DNA from 2 places in the Bradyrhizobium sp. AZCC 2230 genome. Region 1 is predicted to be linked to the other one. Evidence: riboswitches for the same ligand, from Rfam matches in the RefSeq annotation. Region 1 holds a riboswitch; the other holds the start of a gene.
What was found. A riboswitch is a leader RNA that binds a small molecule or an ion and turns the genes downstream of it on or off. The one in region 1 is predicted to bind S-adenosylmethionine.
Positions count from the first base shown of each region.

Region 2: it holds a riboswitch for S-adenosylmethionine, as region 1 does, so the genes downstream of both, V1280_RS32460 (O-succinylhomoserine sulfhydrylase) here and metX (homoserine O-acetyltransferase MetX) in region 1, are expected to answer to the same signal.

Region 1 covers NZ_JAZHRS010000001.1:7,112,054-7,121,205, forward strand. The annotation lists gene hisC (histidinol-phosphate transaminase) at 1-519, opposite strand, end outside; gene V1280_RS33945 (chorismate mutase) at 555-1,403, opposite strand; SAM riboswitch at 1,565-1,644, shown strand; gene metX (homoserine O-acetyltransferase MetX) at 1,737-2,939, shown strand; gene metW (methionine biosynthesis protein MetW) at 2,953-3,615, shown strand; gene V1280_RS33960 (alpha/beta fold hydrolase) at 3,724-4,587, opposite strand; gene V1280_RS33965 (NlpC/P60 family protein) at 4,803-5,456, shown strand; gene V1280_RS33970 (IS110 family transposase) at 5,775-6,746, shown strand; gene V1280_RS33975 (MOSC domain-containing protein) at 6,957-7,745, opposite strand; gene clpB (ATP-dependent chaperone ClpB) at 7,986-9,152, shown strand, end outside.
Region 2 covers NZ_JAZHRS010000001.1:6,795,119-6,804,270, reverse strand. The annotation lists gene V1280_RS32470 (hypothetical protein) at 1-351, opposite strand, end outside; gene V1280_RS32465 (2'-deoxycytidine 5'-triphosphate deaminase) at 542-1,678, opposite strand; SAM riboswitch at 1,759-1,838, shown strand; gene V1280_RS32460 (O-succinylhomoserine sulfhydrylase) at 1,910-3,106, shown strand; gene V1280_RS32455 (SGNH/GDSL hydrolase family protein) at 3,232-4,233, opposite strand; gene V1280_RS32450 (SGNH/GDSL hydrolase family protein) at 4,246-5,016, opposite strand; gene V1280_RS32445 (OpgC domain-containing protein) at 5,016-6,281, opposite strand; gene apaG (Co2+/Mg2+ efflux protein ApaG) at 6,478-6,870, shown strand; gene V1280_RS32435 (Hsp33 family molecular chaperone) at 6,992-7,999, opposite strand; gene argF (ornithine carbamoyltransferase) at 8,255-9,152, opposite strand, start outside.

The DNA.
Region 1 (9,152 bases):
CTTGACCTCGTCGAACGGGATATAGGTGCCGGTCGGATTGTTGGGGTTGGCGAGCCAGACCAGTTTTGTGCGCGGCGTCACTGCTTTCAGGATCGCGTCGACGTCGCAGGTCAGGTTCTTCTCGGCCGCGACCACGTTCCTGGCGCCGACCGCCATGGTCGCGATCGGGTAGACCAGGAAGCCGTGCGTGGTCGAGATCGCCTCGTCGCCGTGGCTGAGATAGGTGTGGGCGAGCAAATTGAGGATCTCGTCGGAGCCGGCGCCGCAGATGATGCGGTTCGGGTCGAGGCCAAAGTGGCGGCCGATCGCCTCGCGCAGCACGCGCGAGGTGCCTTCCGGGTAGTCTTCCAAATGGTCCGCGACGTGCTTGAAGGCCTCGATCGCCTTGGGCGAGGGTCCGAACGGCGTCTCGTTGGCCGAGAGCTTGAACACCTTGCGGCCCGGCTCAGCGACCGGGCTCTTGCCGGGCGTGTAGGGCGCAATATCGAGAATGCCGGGATTCGGCACGGGGCGGGACATCTTCAACTCCGGATAGGCTTTAAGCGGCACGCGATTTACGATTTTTGCCCGGTCGGGGGCACCGTATAGCGCGTTGCGTGGCTGCCGACGAGGGCCGTGGAGCGCACCGAGGCCCCCGCGTCGATCAGGGCAGCCCTGATCTTGTCGATGCTGGTGGCGCCCGTGACCGAGACCAGCAGCGCCGCGCCGTCGAAGGCGGTATCGGGCACCGCCACGATCTCGGCGAGCGGCGACAGGGCGCGTGCGACCTCTGCGTTCCACCCCGACACGCGCACGCTGAAGGTCTCGACCTCCGTCACCACGGCGCTGTCGGCGACGCGCGAGATCGCAAACACCGGCAGTGCGGCCGGATGGTCGGCACGTTCGACGAAGGGCATCCGTGCGATGATCTTCGGCGCGCCGTCCGCTTCCAGCTCCAGCCACCACGGCGTGCGGCTCGAGGTCGCCGAGACCAGCGCCAGATCGCCCTTGGATTTCGCCACCGCTTCGACCGCGGCCTGCGCGCTGAAATGCGCGACGTAGGGAACCGTGAAGCCGAAATGGAAGCGCACGGAATCGCGCATCGCCGGCTCGCTCACCGAGATGTCGGCATGCACGGAGAACGGCGCCTGGACATAAGTGAAGGTCGAGATGATGACGCGCCAGATGCTCTCGACCGTGTCGAGCGGCAGGATGCCGCGATGGCGTTGCACGATGTCACGCATCATGGAGGCTTCGCGCGCCGGGCGGAACGCCGAGCCGACCTCCTGGGTCTGCTTCACCTGGATCAGGCGGTCGATGATGTCGCCGCGCTGCATCAGCAGGCGATGCATGCCCTCGTCGATTGCGTCGATCTCCTTGCGCAATTCCTGGAGCGATGGTGGCGCGGGCGGACGTTGGGACATATCTGCGAGGTGCTGTTGTGAGGCTGCGGTCGGTGTCCTGATTAGGCAGTCAGGACGGCGAAAGCAAAGAGAAATGACAGCCTTTTTGGCGGACTTATCAGGGTTGAATTTGGCTCATCGGGACCGCGACTTGACGAAAAGCGCCCAAGCCGGTAGGTTTTTGCCTGTTCCGTGGTCATTTGAGCCGGCCGGCTTGCAGCCACGTTAAAAAACTCGCTAAACAGGCCGGGGACGCTTTCGATCCCGGCCGAACCTATCGTTCAGGCCGGGTTTTTCATGGCCTGATTTCATCGCGATCTCACGTTTGATCGCAAACGAGGTCGAAGGTCAGAGATGGTTGGCGTCAAGTCTGTCCCCAGTCCCGCGATCAGTGCCGACGATCGGTCGCACGAGGTCGATCATCCGAGTTCGGATGTCGCGCTGTTCGGCGCCGACCAGCCGCTGCGGCTCGATTGCGGCATCGATCTCACCCCGTTCCAGATCGCCTACAAGACCTATGGCGAGCTCAACGCCGATCGCTCCAACGCCGTGCTGATCTGCCATGCGCTGACCGGCGATCAGCACGTCGCCAATGTGCATCCCGTCACCGGTAAACCCGGCTGGTGGGAGACGCTGGTCGGCCCCGGCCGTCCGCTCGATCCCAGCCGCTACTTCATCATCTGCTCCAACGTGATCGGCGGCTGCATGGGCTCGACCGGGCCCGCCTCGATCAATCCCGCAACCGGCAAGGTGTGGGGCCTGGATTTCCCCGTCATCACCATTCCCGACATGGTGCGCGCGCAGGCGATGCTGATCGACCGGCTCGGCATCGACACGCTGTTCGCCGTCGTTGGCGGCTCGATGGGCGGCATGCAGGCGCTGCAATGGACCGCGGCCTATCCCAAGCGCGTCTACTCGGCGCTGGCGATTGCCTGTTCGACGCGGCACTCGGCGCAGAACATCGCCTTCCACGAGCTCGGTCGTCAGGCGGTGATGGCCGATCCCGACTGGCACAATGGCGCCTACGCCGATCAGGGCATCCATCCGCATCGCGGCCTCGCGGTCGCGCGCATGGCCGCGCACATCACTTATCTTTCGGACGCCGCGCTGCATCGCAAGTTCGGCCGCCGCATGCAGGATCGCGAGCTACCGACCTTCTCGTTCGATGCCGACTTCCAGGTCGAATCCTATCTGCGCTACCAGGGCTCGTCCTTTGTCGAGCGCTTCGACGCCAACTCCTATCTCTACCTCACCCGCGCGATGGACTATTTCGATATCGCCGGCGACCATGGCGGCGTGCTGGCGAAGGCGTTCGCAGGAATCGAGACGCGCTTCTGCGTGGTCTCCTTCACCAGCGACTGGCTGTTCCCGACCTCGGAATCGCGCGCGCTGGTGCACGCGCTGAACGCGTCGAGCGCGCGGGTGTCGTTCGCCGAGATCGAGACCGATCGCGGCCATGATGCCTTCCTGCTCGACGTGCCCGAATTCTTCGACATCTCCCGCGCGTTCCTGCAATCGGCCGGCAAGGCGCGCGGGCTCACCGGCAAGAATGACTGAAGGACGGCTGGCAATGTCTGTACAGGAAGTGCTGCCGCTCAATGGCCTCACTGCGGAGCAGTCCGGCCCGTTTCGCGCCGACCATCTGCTGGTCGCCGAGATGGTCAAGCCGGGCTCGAAAGTGCTCGACGTCGGCTGCGGTGACGGCGATCTGCTTCAACTGCTGGAGACCCGCGGCATAGACGGCCGCGGCATCGAGTTGTCGCGCGAGGGCGTCAACCGTTGCGTGGCAAAAGGCCTCGCGGTGGTGCAGGGCGATGCCGACACCGATCTCGTGAATTATCCGGATGATGCCTTCGACTACGTGATCCTGTCGCAGACGCTGCAGGCGACGCGGCAGCCCAAGGTCGTGCTGGAGAATCTCCTGCGCATCGGCCGCCGCGCCATCGTGTCGTTCCCCAATTTCGGCTTCTGGCGGATGCGGCTGCAGCTCCTGGTCGGCGGCCACATGCCGCGCACGGAGAATCTGCCGGCCAGCTGGTACGACACCGCCAACATCCATTTCTGCACCATCAAGGATTTCATCGAGCTCTGCGACGCCATCGGCGTCAAGATGGAGCGCGCCGAGGCGCTCGACCTCTACGGCCGCCCGCTGCGATTGCGATTGCCATGGTGGGTGTGGAATCTGTTCGGCGAGCAGGGTGTGTTCTTGCTGAGCCGCGGTGGTGAAAAATAGTCTCTCGTCATTGCGAGCGCAGCGAAGCAATCCAGAGTCTTTCCGCGGCGGGATTCTGGATTGCTTCGCTACGCTCGCAATGACGGAATACTTGGCTGCGCCTTCACCCTAATGCGCCGCCAGCGACCTTGGATCGCGCACCGGCCAACGTCCTGCTTCCACCAGCGTCACGAACCGCTCCACGGTCTCATTGAACAGCGCGGGCTCTTCGAGATTGAGCACGTGGCCCGACTTGGGAAACATCGCGAGTCCCGCTGCCGGCAGATGCTTCTTCAAAAACAGGCTCGCCCCGATGCACGGATCATCCTCGTCGCCGCAGATGATCAGTGCGGGCGTGGCGGCCTTCTTGATCGCATCCGTCATCGCAAAGATCGAGGGACGGCCGCCTTGAAAACCGCGCATCGTGTTGGCCGATCCCCTGGAATCGTGCCGCGCCAGTGCGGCGTAGAAATCGGCGTGGCCGCGCGGGTCTTTCACCAGGAAGGGAATCCGGCTCGGAGCCTCGCGCGTGAATTTTGCGACTTCTGCTGAGCCGAGCGTCTCGAACTGCTCGGCGTTGGCGCGACATTGTTTGCGCCAATTATCCAGGTTCTCGATCTCCGAACCGGAGCCGACACCGGCCAGCGTCATCGACAGCGCGCGCTGCGGCGCGTTCAATCCGATCTGGAGCGATGAATAGGCGCCCATCGACAGACCGACGAGATGCGCGCGCTCGATCTTGAGATGATCGAGCACCGCGAGCGCGTCGGTGTAGAAATGTTCGTAGGTGTAGACCTCACCCGCCGGCACGTCAGATGGCGTGTAGCCGCGCGCGGAATAGGTGATGCAGCGGTGGCCGCGCGAGAAGTAACGCATCTGCGGCTCCCAATTGGTGTAATCGGCCGCGAACTCGTGCAGAAAAATGATCGGCGTTCCCTGACCCGCCTCTTCGAAATAGATACGGACGTCGTCCCTGGTCGTGGCGTGGGGCATTAACTGTTTCCCTCTCTTCAAGCCGCAACTTCAGGATCGCAGTTAATGCTGTTGTCCGCAATGAGGCAGCTTCACACCAGCACTGACGCAAAATCATCGCAGCTATTCGTCACCCTCGGCGTCTTTTTCTCGCCACATCGGGCGGCTTAACGGCCAGACCGATGTCGGCCATCGCACGGCCGATTGGAAGTGGGGGTGTCAACGAAGGATGAAGAATGTTCGAGTTGTTTGCGTCTCGCCTGTCGCGTTGTGTTGTCGCGCTGGCGATCTTGTTTGCGGCGGTTGCCGTGTTCGTTTCTCCGGCCTCAGCGCGGCCGCATCATCGTCATAGCGCAGAGCGGCACGTTGACGTGCATCACGCCAGACATCATCATTATCGCCACCATGCCAGCGGCTCGCGCTTCGAGCGCAGCGCGGCGCAGTTGCAGGCGAGTGGATTCGCCAACACGCAGGCCAGCTATGATCCGAACGCCAATAGCGGCGGCATGGCCAGTAACGGCATGGCTGCAAGCGGTGGCTTCGGCGGGTCGGGTCTCGTCTCCGAGGCGCGCCGCTACATTGGCGGCAACCCGACCGGGCGCGGCAGCCTGTGGTGTGCGCGCTTCATGAACATGGTGCTGCAGCACACCGGCCATCAGGGCACCGGCTCCGACATGGCGAGCTCGTTCGCGCGCTACGGCACGCGCGTGTCCGGTCCGCAGGTCGGAGCCATCGCGGTGATGGGACGGCGTGGCGGCGGTCATGTCGGCATCATCACCGGCATCGACGCGCAGGGGAATCCGATCATGATCTCCGGCAACAACGGCAACCGCGTCCGCGAGGCCCCGATCTCGCGCGGCCGGATCTATGCGTATGTGATGCCGAATTGACGATGCCGTAGTGACGGTGCCGTAGGGTGGGCAAAGCGAAGCGTGCCCACCACGTCCGTCCGCTCGACAAGATGGTGGGCACGGCGCAAGAGCGCCTTTGCCCACCCTTGTATTAGCGCGCCGGATTATAATGACCTCGTTCCGTGAGGAATGGCCCAGCCCGGGTGGCCACCCGGGCTGGGCCGCCGATCGATCGGATCGATGCCCACCGAAGCCTTGAGGGCTGCGTTTCGTAGCAAGATCGCGGTCGGCACTTCATCGGGACCCGCATGGTTGAACGAACTTCAGGTTCGCATTCACAAGGGAGGGTCGAGGAAGATGGCCAAGCGTATCACGATCTGTGCCGGGATCGATACCGGCAAACACAAGCTCGACGTGGCGCTCGATGGCAGCTCGGAGCAGCTGCAGGTCAAGAACACGGCGGAAGGCCACCAGGAGTTGGTGGAGTGGCTGAAGCGCCACAAGGTCAAGCGGGTTGGGATCGAGGCGAGCGGTGGTTATGAGCAGGCGGCGGTCGCCGAACTGCGACGCAAGCGGTTTGTCGTCGTCCTCTTTCAGCCGGCCCAGGTCCGTGCTTATGCCACGTTCCTCCTGCAGTGGGCCAAGAACGACAAGATCGATGCAGCCTTGATTGCGGCCTGCACCGCCGCCGTCAAGAAGATCCACTCTGCTCCGGATCCTCGGCTGCAGCCCTTTGCCGAGCATCTGACGATGATCGACCAGATCCAGGAGGACATCGCCAAGCTGAAGAACCGGCTGGAGAGTTGCCGCAACGAACGTATCCAGAAGCTGTGGAAGGAGCAGATTGCTCTCTTGGCCAAGCACAAACGAGCCGAGTTCAAGGCTCTGGTGGCAGCGATCCGCAAGCATCGCGATCTCGCCGCACGGCTCGATCTGATCTACAGCGTCGGCGGCAGCGGTCTGCCGACTGCGGTCGCCATCCTGGTCAGGATGCCCGAGATCGGCCAAATCACGCGTGAACAAGCCGCAGCCCTCGCCGGGCTTGCCCCTTACGATGATGACAGCGGCGACCGCGTCGGCGCCCGTCACATCGACGGCGGCCGCGAACGTTTGCGCCGGGCGCTCTATACTGCCGCACGGCCCGCATCGTTCCGCTGGAACCCGCAACTCATGGCCCTGTACAGCCGCCTGATTGCCGCCGGCAAGGGTCACAAGCGCGCGCTCGTCGCCTGTGCCAGGAAGTTGCTCGTCATCATCAACGCCGTCGTCGCCCGCGGAACGCCGTGGCTTGCTGAACCGTCAAAAGCTGCGGGCTTGCCCGCCACTTGAGCCCGTTTCTTTGTTCGGCCGAAGCACCGTTTCTTCGTCCCGACCTGCCATCGCAAAGACGCCGCGCGCAGCGGCCGTCAAGGCTGGCCGTCGCTCCGGCCTCACCTCATCGCCGCTGCCGCCAGGCCACGCCTTGACGGCCGCAAGCACGGCGTCATGCTCGCGGCAATCGGACGTCGCTTTAATGGTTGCTACGAGAGCGGTGCTAGCTCACACGAGCGTCGGCTGCTCCACCGCGACCGCATCACCCACGCCGATCTCACCGTCGGCGATCACCTCGGCATAGATGCCGCAATCCATGTGGCCGAGATTGCGCGACAGCGTCGGTGGGATCTCGAGATCGCGTACGGCCGTCGCCGGATCGACGTTGACGGCCGGGCAGCGAACGATGCGCTTGACCACTTTCAGCCGGGCCTGCCCGATCGCCAGCGTCTGGCCGACCAGGTCGAGCTCGGACCAGGCCGGCCAGCCCGTCACGTAAAGATTGCCGCGGAAGCGCAGGGGATGGACGGCGACACCGCCGAGCATGGTCTCGATGGCGCGAACGCTCTCGAGATTGATGATCGACACGACCTTGCGGGCGATATCCGAGAAGCTGTGGTCGCGGCCGGACAGGACCTTGGGCGGGCCCTTCAGCTCCGGCTGAAAGTTCTCCGTGAAGTAGCCCTCGATCGCGGCGCGCCCCGCCGCGGTCTCGAGATCGCCGCTGGCGACGATCTGGCCGTCCCTGCGGATGGTAAGGCTGTTGGTTGCATCCTCGAACCGGCTGTCGAGGGACGCCAGCCGCTCATTGCGGGCCAGCATCAGAAACTGGATTTTCGGCTTCCACTCCGGAGCCTCCGGGTCGAACCCGCTCGGGCCATTCTCGATGGCGTAGCGGCGGTCGGCGGGGAGGGTCTGGCCGGTCCGCAAGGGGACCCGGGGCAGGGATTCCGGCGTCAGGCCCTTGATCGGGTAGCGATAGAGGCCGGTGATTTCGGCGGTCTGGCTGGCTGTCATAGGCCTACTTAGGGGATTCGGCCCGCTGCCGCCAAGCCGGCCGAGCCGCGCACGAAATTGTGAACTCGCCTCTTCCGATCCGAGAGCACGCTTCCCACATCTGGATCAGGCCGGCGCCAGCGTCGGCTGATAACGACCGCTGTTGGTTGAGGAACGTCAACTATCAAGCGGAAACCCAATGAAGATGCCGTTTGGGGTGCCTTAGAGGGCCCCAGGGGCAGGCCGAGGGAAAGAAAAGACATGAATATCGACAAATATACCGAACGCTCCAGGGGCTTCGTCCAGTCCGCGCAGTCGCTTGCGGTGCGCGAGGGGCATCAGCAGTTTTCGACCCTGCACGTCCTCAAGGTCCTCCTGGATGACAATGAGGGCTTGGCTTCCGGTCTGATCGACCGCGCCGGCGGCAATTCCCGCGCAATTCTGAAGGCGACCGAGGACGCCCTCAACAAGGTGCCGAAAGTTTCTGGTGGCGGTGCCGGCCAGATCTATTTGGCGCCGGAGCTCGCCCGTACCTTCGACGCGGCCGAAAAGGCCGGCGAGAAGGCCGGCGACAGCTTTGTCACCGTCGAACGGCTCTTGCTCGGTCTCACGCTGGAGAAGACCAGCGAGGCAGGCAGCCTCCTCGCCAAGGGCGGTGTCACTCCGCAAAATCTCAACGCCGCGATTGAGGCGCTGCGCAAGGGCCGCACCGCGGATTCCGCGACCGCCGAGAACGCCTATGACGCGCTGAAGAAATATGCCCGCGACCTGACCCAGGCTGCGCGAGACGGCAAGCTCGATCCGGTTATCGGCCGCGACGAGGAGATCCGCCGCACCATCCAGGTGCTGTCGCGCCGGACCAAGAACAATCCCGTCCTGATCGGCGAGCCCGGCGTCGGCAAGACCGCCATCGCGGAGGGCCTCGCGCTGCGCATCGTCAATGGCGATGTGCCCGAGAGCCTCCAGGACAAGAAGCTGCTGTCGCTCGACCTGGGCTCACTGATTGCGGGTGCAAAATACCGCGGTGAGTTCGAGGAACGGCTGAAAGCCGTGCTCCAGGAGGTGACCGCGAGCGACGGCAATTTCATCCTGTTCATCGACGAGATGCATACGCTGATCGGTGCCGGCAAGGGCGATGGCGCGATGGACGCGTCCAATCTGCTCAAGCCCGCGCTTGCGCGCGGCGAGCTGCACTGTATCGGCGCGACCACGCTCGACGAGTATCGGAAGCATGTCGAGAAGGATGCGGCGCTGGCGCGGCGCTTCCAGCCGATCTTCGTCAGCGAGCCCTCAGTCGAGGACACGATCTCGATCCTGCGCGGCCTGAAGGACAAGTACGAGCAGCACCACGGCGTGCGGATCACCGATTCCGCGCTCGTGGCGGCGACGACGCTGTCCAACCGCTACATCACCGATCGTTTCCTGCCC
Region 2 (9,152 bases), 320 kb from region 1:
GATGGCGGTGCCCTTCCAGATCCAGCGCGGCGGCGGATAGCGGATCCAGGCCTTGGTGTCGCTCTCGTACATGTATTCGACGTGCACGCCGCCGATCCAGTTGGAGAGGTAGTGATATTGCGCGGCCGCCACCGCCGGCGGCAGATGGCTGAGCCCGAGCTTTTGCAAGCCAGGCAGGAATCGCTCCTGCTGCTGGCGACGGAACACGCGGAAGACGAATTCGGCGGCATCCGCCGTGCCGCGCCGCGTGACGACGGTGAGGATGAGGCCGGTGAAGTAAGCATGATAGAGGTCGGCGACCGCACGCCAGCGTTTCCATTGGGCTTGTTGCGCGGCGTCAGCTGCGGTCATGTTCGCTCCCGATCGTTGTTTTGATCGAGTGTGTCATCGCGGATGGTACGACGCAACCAGACACGCATTCGGTGTCATCGCCCGGCGAAGACCGGGCGATCCAGTATTCCAGAGACGATTGTGATTGAGCCGAGAGGCCGCGGCGTACTGGATTCCCCGCCTGCGCGGGGAATGACAGTCGAGGATGTGGCTACCCCCGAAAATGCTTGCTCAGCTTCAGGCCCTGCGCCTGGTAATTCGAGCCGATGCGCTGGCCGTACATGGCGTCGGGGCGTGACAGCATCTTCTCGTAGACGAGGCGGCCGACGATCTGGCCGTGCTCGAGGATGAACGGCACTTCGCGCGAGCGCACTTCCAGCACGGCGCGCGATCCTTTGCCACCCGCGCCGGCATAACCGAAGCCGGGATCGAAGAATCCGGCATAGTGCACGCGAAATTCGCCGACCAGCGGATCGAACGGCACCATCTCCGCGGCGTAATCGGGCGGCACCTGCACGGCTTCCTTGGAGGCGAGGATATAGAACTCGCCGGGATCGAGGATCAGGCTGCCGTCGGGGCGGGCCGAGATCGGCTCCCAGAAATCTTCCACCGCATAGCCGGAGCGACGGTCGACATCGACCACGCCGGTGTGGCGCTTGGCGCGGTAGCCGACGAAGCCCGTCCCCCTCTCGCCGGAGAGATCGACCGAGACGGCGACGCCACCGGCGAGATCGGCATCATCGATGTCGACGAGACGCTCGGACGCATGCAACGCATCGAGCTCGTCGGCATTGAGGATGGCGTCACCGGTGCGGAAACGCACCTGCGACAGGCGCGAACCTTCGCTGACCAGCACCGGGAACGTCTTCGGGCTGATCTCGGCATAGAGCGGGCCGTGATAGCCGGCGCCGATCATGTCGAAACGACGCGTGCCGTCGGCGATCACGCGGGTGAAGACGTCGAGACGGCCGGTCGAGCTTTTCGGATTGGCTGCCGCGACGATCTCCGGCGGCAGCGCCAGGCTTTCCAGCAGCGGCACGATGTAGACGCAGTTGGTCTCCAGCACCGCGCCGTCGGCAAGGCTGAACTCGTGCAGCTTCAACTGGTCGATGCGCTCGGCGACGGTGGCTCCGGGACCGGGCAGGAAGCTCGCGCGCACGCGGTAGGCGATGTCACCGAGGCGCAGATCGAGGCTCGCCGGCTGGATCTGGCTCTCGACGAAATCGTAGGCAGGCAAGATGAGGCCCGCTTCCGCCATCGCCGCGATCATGCGGTCGGGCAGGATACCATTGGCGTCGGCGGCAACCGTGAACGTCAACCGGGGGTCCTCATCAGGGGTCAAATACATCCGGACATGCGGGAAATACTAGCCTTTTACGGCTATCCGATGGACGCCTTGACGAAAAGGGCATTGCGGAATATGAGCATCACTTATCCCGTGGTGATTTGAGCCGGCCGGCTTGCAGCCACGTTAAATAAGTCGCTAAACAGGCCGGGGACCTCTGTGATCCCGGCCCGTGGAAGTTATCCAGGCCGGTTTTTTTGTGACCATTTTCGATGGTCACGCAGAGGAGATCCTATGTCGAAGTCCCCGGCGTCCACCACGCAATACCGTCCCGAAACCCGTCTGGTTCATTCCGGCACCCTGCGCTCGCAATATGGCGAGACGTCGGAGGCGCTGTTCCTGACCCAGGGCTATGTCTACAACAGCGCCGAGGAGTGCGAGGCGCGGTTCAAGGGCGAGGACCCCGGCTTCATCTATTCGCGCTACTCCAACCCGACGATCGCGATGTTCGAGCGCCGCATGATCGAGCTCGAAGGGGCAGAGGCCGCCCGCTCGGCGGCAACAGGCATGGCCGCGGTGACGACCGCGATCCTGGCGCCGCTCAAGGCCGGCGATCACGTCGTCGCATCGCGCGCGCTGTTCGGCTCGTGCCTCTACGTCATTCAGGATCTGTTGCCCCGCTACGGCATCGAGACCACGCTGGTCGACGGAGCCGATCTCGACCAGTGGCAGCGTGCGCTTAAATCCAACACCAAGACGTTCTTCCTGGAGAGCCCGACCAATCCGACGCTCGACGTGCTCGACATTCCCGCGATTGCCGAGATCGCGCATAGCGGCGGCGCGCGGCTCGTCGTCGACAACGTGTTCGCGACGCCGATCTGGCAGAGCCCGCTCGCGCTCGGCGCCGACGTCGTGGTGTACTCCGCGACCAAGCATATCGACGGCCAGGGCCGCTGTCTGGGCGGCATCATTCTGTCCTCGGAAGCCTTCATCGCCGAGCACATCCACAATTTCATGCGCCAGACCGGCCCTTCGATCTCGCCGTTCAACGCCTGGGTCCTGCTCAAGGGCCTGGAGACGCTCGGCGTGCGCGTGCGCGCGCAGACGGAGACAGCGGCGCGCATCGCGGACGTGCTGGCGAGCCATCCGAAAATCTCGCGGCTGATCTATCCCGGCCGCGCCGATCATCCGCAGGCGGCGCTGGTGAAGAAGCAGATGCGCGGCGGCTCGACGCTGGTCGGCTTCGAGGTCAAGGGCGGCAAGCAGGGTGCGTTCCGCGTACTCAACGAGCTCAAGCTTGCAAAAATCTCGAACAATCTCGGCGACGCCAAGAGCCTCGTCACGCATCCGGCGACGACGACGCATCAGCGCCTGAAGCCCGAAGATCGCGCTGCGCTCGGCATCAGCGAAGGCTTTATCCGCTTCTCGGCCGGGCTCGAGCATGCGGATGATCTGATCGAGGATCTGACGGCGGCGCTTGAGAAGGCGTGAGGCGAGCCAAGGGCTCGGTCTCGTAGCAAGGGTGGGCAAAGCGAAAGCGTGTGCCCACCATTCACGATCTCGATGCCGATAGATGGTGGGCACGGCGCTTTGCGCCTTTGCCCACCCTACGGCACCTACATCGGCCGGTACGTCCGCACGTCCGCGGGCACGTTCACGCCGAGCTTGATCTGGCCGACGGAGCGGATGATGTCGTCGCCGAGCAGCTGGGCGAAGCAGGCATAGCCCCAATCGTTCATGTGCAGGCCATCGGCGATGACGAAGCTCTCGACCGGGAGCGCCTGCTTCTCGTGCCATTCGCGCATCACCTCGAAGCGCGGGAAGATGCCGACGTGACGGAGCTCGGCAACCTTGCCGAGCAGCTTCACCATCTTGCTTGCGCTTTCGGGACGCTCGGTGACGCGCGGTGAATATTGCGGGTCGACCAGCACGACGTCGGCATCGCCGGCGGCCTGGATGCGGGTGATGCCGTCCTCGACCATCTTGGCGGTGTCGCCGGGATCGAGATTGCGCAGCACGGCATTGGTGCCGACCTGCCAGATCACGAGATCCGGATGCACGTCGATCACCTCGTTCTGGAGGCGCTTCATCATCTCGGGCGCATCCTCGCCGCCTATACCGGCATTGATGACGGTGATGTCGGCGGTCGGATATTGCCGGCGCAACTGCGCGGCGAGACGGTTCGGATAGTTGAAGTCGGGCGAGCTTGCGCCATAGCCCGCCGTCGACGACGAGCCGAACGCGACGATCACGACAGGCTTGCCGGCGATGAGCTTGTTCGCGACATGCGGCAGCGAGCCCATCACCTTCGCGCCACCCTTCGGCGACAAACAGGGCACGCGGCTGAAAATGTCGCCGGCGGATTTCGCGACCTGCTTCACCTTGTCGATGGCGCGCGAGGTGAGGCCGCGCTGATCGGTAGCCTGCTGACTGGTCGCGGCAACCGTGGTTTGCGACGGCGATGCGGGGGCGGGATTAGCGGCTTGCGCGGGTGCGGGCGATGCCTGCGCCGTTTGCGCGTAGGCAGGTACCTGCCAGACAGGCGTCAGCAGCAGCAGCGCCGCCGCTGCGGGCGCGGCCAGCCATGTCGACAGGCCAAAAGGGCGGAGAGAACTCATTAACGCTAGACCTCAATTTTGCTGCTGGGCCGGCCCCAGATGGGCAGCGTCGATCACAAACTGTGCCAACGCCCGGCCGATGCAGTCATGGACCTGTTTCGCCAACTCAGGGCCGCGGGAGGGGCTGAACAGGTCGAACTGACCCTGGTCATTCCACTGCCGCATCATTGCGAAACGGTCGAACAGCGGGACATCGTGCTCCTGCGCCACCACCCGCATATTGTCGAGATAAGGCGGCGCCGAGATCATGGTTTCGGTACGCGGGCTGTACTGCAAATTCATCAAGACGACGTCAGCCCCTGCATTTTGCAACGCAGTGACCCCTTCGGTCACGGCGCCGCGGAAATCGTCGGGATCGATGGAGCGGATAGCATCCACGGTCCCGGTCTGCCAGATGACCAAAGTAGGTGTTTTTGCTTCCATCAGCTTAACGAAGGTTCCGGCGGCCTCCTCCGCGGTCTTCTTGCTCTGTATTTCTACGGAGACGTGCACGGTCTCCGCAGGCGGCAGCTTGTCCTTCAAAATGGCCTGCATCCGCGCCGGATAGGAGCTGTCCTCCGAGGACGGAATGGTGGTGGAGCGGCTGCCGATCACCAGAATCTCGAGCGGCTTGCCGGCCTTGACGGTCTCGGCAACCTTGTGGAGCTGGCTGTCGGTGGTGAGCAGATAAGGCGGTAATTCGCAGGCTGCGGGCGCGGCAGGCACGGCTTCGCCTGCGCGCGCCGAAGGCGCGACGAGACCAGCGCACAGCAGGATCAGGCTCAGGAGAACCTTCGCCTTCATCAGCCCCCTCCCGCCAGATCGGCGTTGCCGGCGGCGGTTTTGGTTTTCGTACCGCTCTTGTCGGCTACCTGCTTGTACCACGAAATCACCCAGGCAACGCCCCACATGATCAGGATTCCGGAGAGACTAATCAGCGCATGCATGCCCGGTCCACCGGAGACCTCGGCCAGGATGAAATGGCCGGCGAAGGCCAGGAAGACGCCGAGGCAGAAGATCTCGAGGGAATGGGAGCCGCACAGGATCAGCGGCCGCAACCACGGCGATTTCAGGCCCGGCCACTCCCGCGGCAGGAAGCGCACGGTGAGCGCGGCCAGCGCCAGGAAATGCGTGAAGCGCAGCACGTCGAGGTCGGTCTTGTCGATCGGATACATCCACTGCTCGAGCCGCTTCGGCATGAGATGGCCGAGCTGCGGCACGTACCAGGTCAGCGTCACGTAGAACGCCGCGACGAGATAGGCGATCGAGATCCACATCGTCACGGGCGAGGCCAGAATGCGCGACATCCGTCGCGCACCTCCGAGCGCGCACCATGCCCCGAACACGAACAGCAATTGCCAGGCGAGAGGATTGAACGCCCAGAAGCCGTTCGGATAGGCCGAGAAGTAGAGGTCGAATTCCCACGTCGCCGCGTAGAGCATGGCCGAGAGCGCGAGCGTCACGTCGGGCCGCCACTTCATCGACCACAGGATCAGCGGCAGCGCCAGCATCAGCACGATGTACAGCGGCAGCACGTCCATGTTGACGGGACGGAAGCGCAGCAGCAGCGCCTGCACGATGGTGACATCGGGCTGCTTGAGGAAATCCATGATGCCCATCTCTTCGGTGTAGAGCGGGTTCTCGAAGCTGGTCGCGACGTAGGAGATCTCGGCGAGGAAGATCGTGAACAGGAAGACGTGGGCGACATAGATCTGCCAAACCCGGCGCAGGATGCGCGCGGTCGCGATGACGAAACCGCTCTCCAGCATGGCGCGGCCATAGACGAAGGCGGCGGTGTAGCCGGAAATGAAGATGAATATCTCGGTGGCGTCGCTGAAGCCGTAATTGCGGATCGTGAACCAGGTCAGCAGATTCGGCGGCAGATGGTCGATGAAGATCAGCCACAGCGCCAGCCCCCGGAACAGGTCGAGCCTGAGTTCGCGCTCGCCGATGGCGGGCAGTGTGATCGCCGGCGCACGCGCCTTCGCTGCCACGGGTTTGGCATCCGCAGGTTTGGCACCCGCGGTTCCCGCGATCGTCGATCCCGTCACTTGATCGGCAATGGTCATCGGGGCCCAAAAACCCTTCCGCAAATCGCGACGTTCAAAGGAGTGTACCGGTCCCGTCGCCGCCTCGCAAAGCGGCCGGATCACATACGGGTGTATTCTTTGGGGGTGTACTTCCCTGTCAATTCTGGCGGGACGATGTCGCCAAAGCCGCCTGCGGCGTTTGGTTCCCGGCCGGGTTTTCGTTATGATGGCAATCATGTACCGCGCCGTGACCCGCCAGATCGAAGTGACCGTCGAGCCGAACTTTGTTCCGGAGCAGTCGTCGGCCGACCGCTCGCGCTATTTCTGGTCCTACACCATCGTCATCACCAATTCCGGCGACGAGACCGTGCAGCTCAAGACGCGGCACTGGATCATCACCGACGCCTCCGGCCGGCAGCAGGAAGTCAAGGGCGAAGGCGTGGTCGGCGAGCAGCCGACGCTCGCCCCCGGCGAGCGCTTCGAATACACCTCCGGCGTGCCCCTCTCGACCGCCTCCGGCTTCATGACCGGCCGTTACCAGATGGTCAGCGCAAGCGGCGAACGTTTCGAGATCGACGTACCGACGTTTTCGCTGGACAGCCCGGACAACAAGCGGGTGTTGAATTAGGGGGCGGTGACGTGCGCGGTGCCGTAGGGTGGGCAAAGCGAAGCGTGCCCACGTCTTTCGCCGTCATCGAGAGATCGTGGGCACGGCGCAAGTGCGCCTTTGCCCACCCTACGAGAGCTTGTTACGCGTCCTCGACGCCCGCTTCATCCGGCGTGAACTCGTACACCGAGCTGCAGAACTCGCAGGTCACGACGACCTTGTCGTCCTTGACCATGGCCGAGCGGTCGTCCGGCGAAAAGCTCTTCAGCATGGACGCGACCGCATCGCGCGAGCAGGAGCATTGCGCTTTCAGGACCAACGGATTGAACACGCGCACGCCGCGCTCGTGGAAGAGGCGGTAGAGCAGCCGCTCGCCGGAGAGATCGGGATCGATCAGCTCGACGTCCTCAACGGTTTCGATCAGCGAGCGCGCTTCGACCCAGGCATCGTCCTCGGCAACAGCATGCACCTCGACGCCGTCGGGCGCATCGCCGGGATGCAGATCCGCCTGCCGCGCGCGCTCCGGCGCCTTCGGCAAAAACTGCATCAGCATGCCGCCGGCGCGCCAGCGATGCTTGCCGCCGTCGCTCGAGCGCCACTCCTCGCCGACCGCGAGGCGCACGCGCGTCGGGATCTGCTCGGAGCGCAGGAAATATTCGTGGGCGGCATCTTCCAGGCTGCCGCCGTCGAGCGCGACCAGGCCCTGGTAGCGGCTCATGTCCGGACCCTGGTCGATGGTCATGGCGAGATGGCCATGGCCGAGCAGCGTGCCGGAATCCTTGGTGTCACCGAGGCGCTCGGCGTCAAAGCGCGCATAGGCGCGCAGGCGATCCGGCGCCTGATAGTCCACCACCAGGAACGACACCGGCCCGTCGGTCTGGGCCTGCAGGATGAAACGGCCCTCGAACTTCAGCGCCGAGCCGAGCAGCGTCGTCAGCACGATGGCCTCGCCGAGCACCTTGCCGACCGGCGCCGGATAATCGTGCTTGGTCAGGATCTCGTCGAGCGCGGGGCCGAGCCGAACCAGCCGCCCGCGCACATCGAGCGCGTCGACCTCGTAGGGCAGCACGGCGTCATCGATCGGAACCGCGGATGGCGCGCGAACCGGGCCTTCGGGCCCGGTTTTGATGTCAGGGGATTGGGAAACCATGGCGCGTTATTTGGGGTCTGAGAGTGAAAATGGAAGGGGCGTGAGGGCACTTCAAACTCGGTGTCGTCCCGGGGCGCCCGGAGCGCGAACCCGGGATCCATAACCATAGGATCAGGTTATTGCCCGCGATGACAACTCCGAGTCATCGCCAAACGAGGTCCTGTGGTTATGGATCCCGGATCTGCGCTTACGCTTGTCCGGGACGACAGCGGAGGATGGGGCCGCTAGCACAAGCCACCCCGCTCCACCGCAGCGTTACTTCACCGCGTCGAAACACCAGGCCAAAATGCCCTTCTGCGCATGCAGGCGGTTCTCAGCCTCGTCGAACACGACCGATTGCGGGCCGTCGATCACCTCGTCGGTGACCTCCTCGCCGCGATGGGCGGGCAGGCAGTGCATGAACAGCGCGTCGGGCTTGGCCAGCGACATCAGCTTCGAATTGACCTGATACGGCTTGAGCACGTTATGACGGTGCTCGCCTTCCTTGTCGCCCATCGACACCCAGGTGTCGGTGATGACGCAATCGGCGCCGTGCACGGCAGCCTCAGGATCGGTGCCGAGCACGATCGGCGCACCGGTGGCCTTGATGAAATCGCGCATCACCTTCTTCGGAGCAAGCTCCGGTGGCGTTGCGACGTTGAGCTGAAATTTGAAGCGCTCGGCCGCGTGCGCCCAGGACGCCAGCACGTTGTTGTCGTCGCCGGTCCAGGCCACCGTCTTGCCCTCGATCGGGCCGCGATGTTCCTCAAAGGTCATGAGGTCCGCCATCACCTGGCACGGGTGCGAGCGCCGCGTCAGGCCGTTGATCACAGGCACGGTCGCGTTCGCCGCGAGCTCCAGCAGCGCCTCGTGGTTGAGGATGCGGATCATAATGGCGTCGACATAGCGCGACAGCACGCGCGCGGTGTCGGCGATGGTCTCGCCGCGGCCGAGCTGCATCTCGGCACCGGTGAGCATGATGGGCTCGCCGCCGAGCTGGCGCATGGCGACATCGAACGACACGCGCGTCCGTGTCGACGGGCGCTCAAAGATCATCGCCAGCGTCTTGCCTTCGAGCGGCTTGACCGGCTGATGCGCCTTCTGCTTCGCCTTCATGGCGGAGGAGGCCGCGAGCATGCTCTTGAGCTCCGACAGCGGCAGCTCGTTGATATCC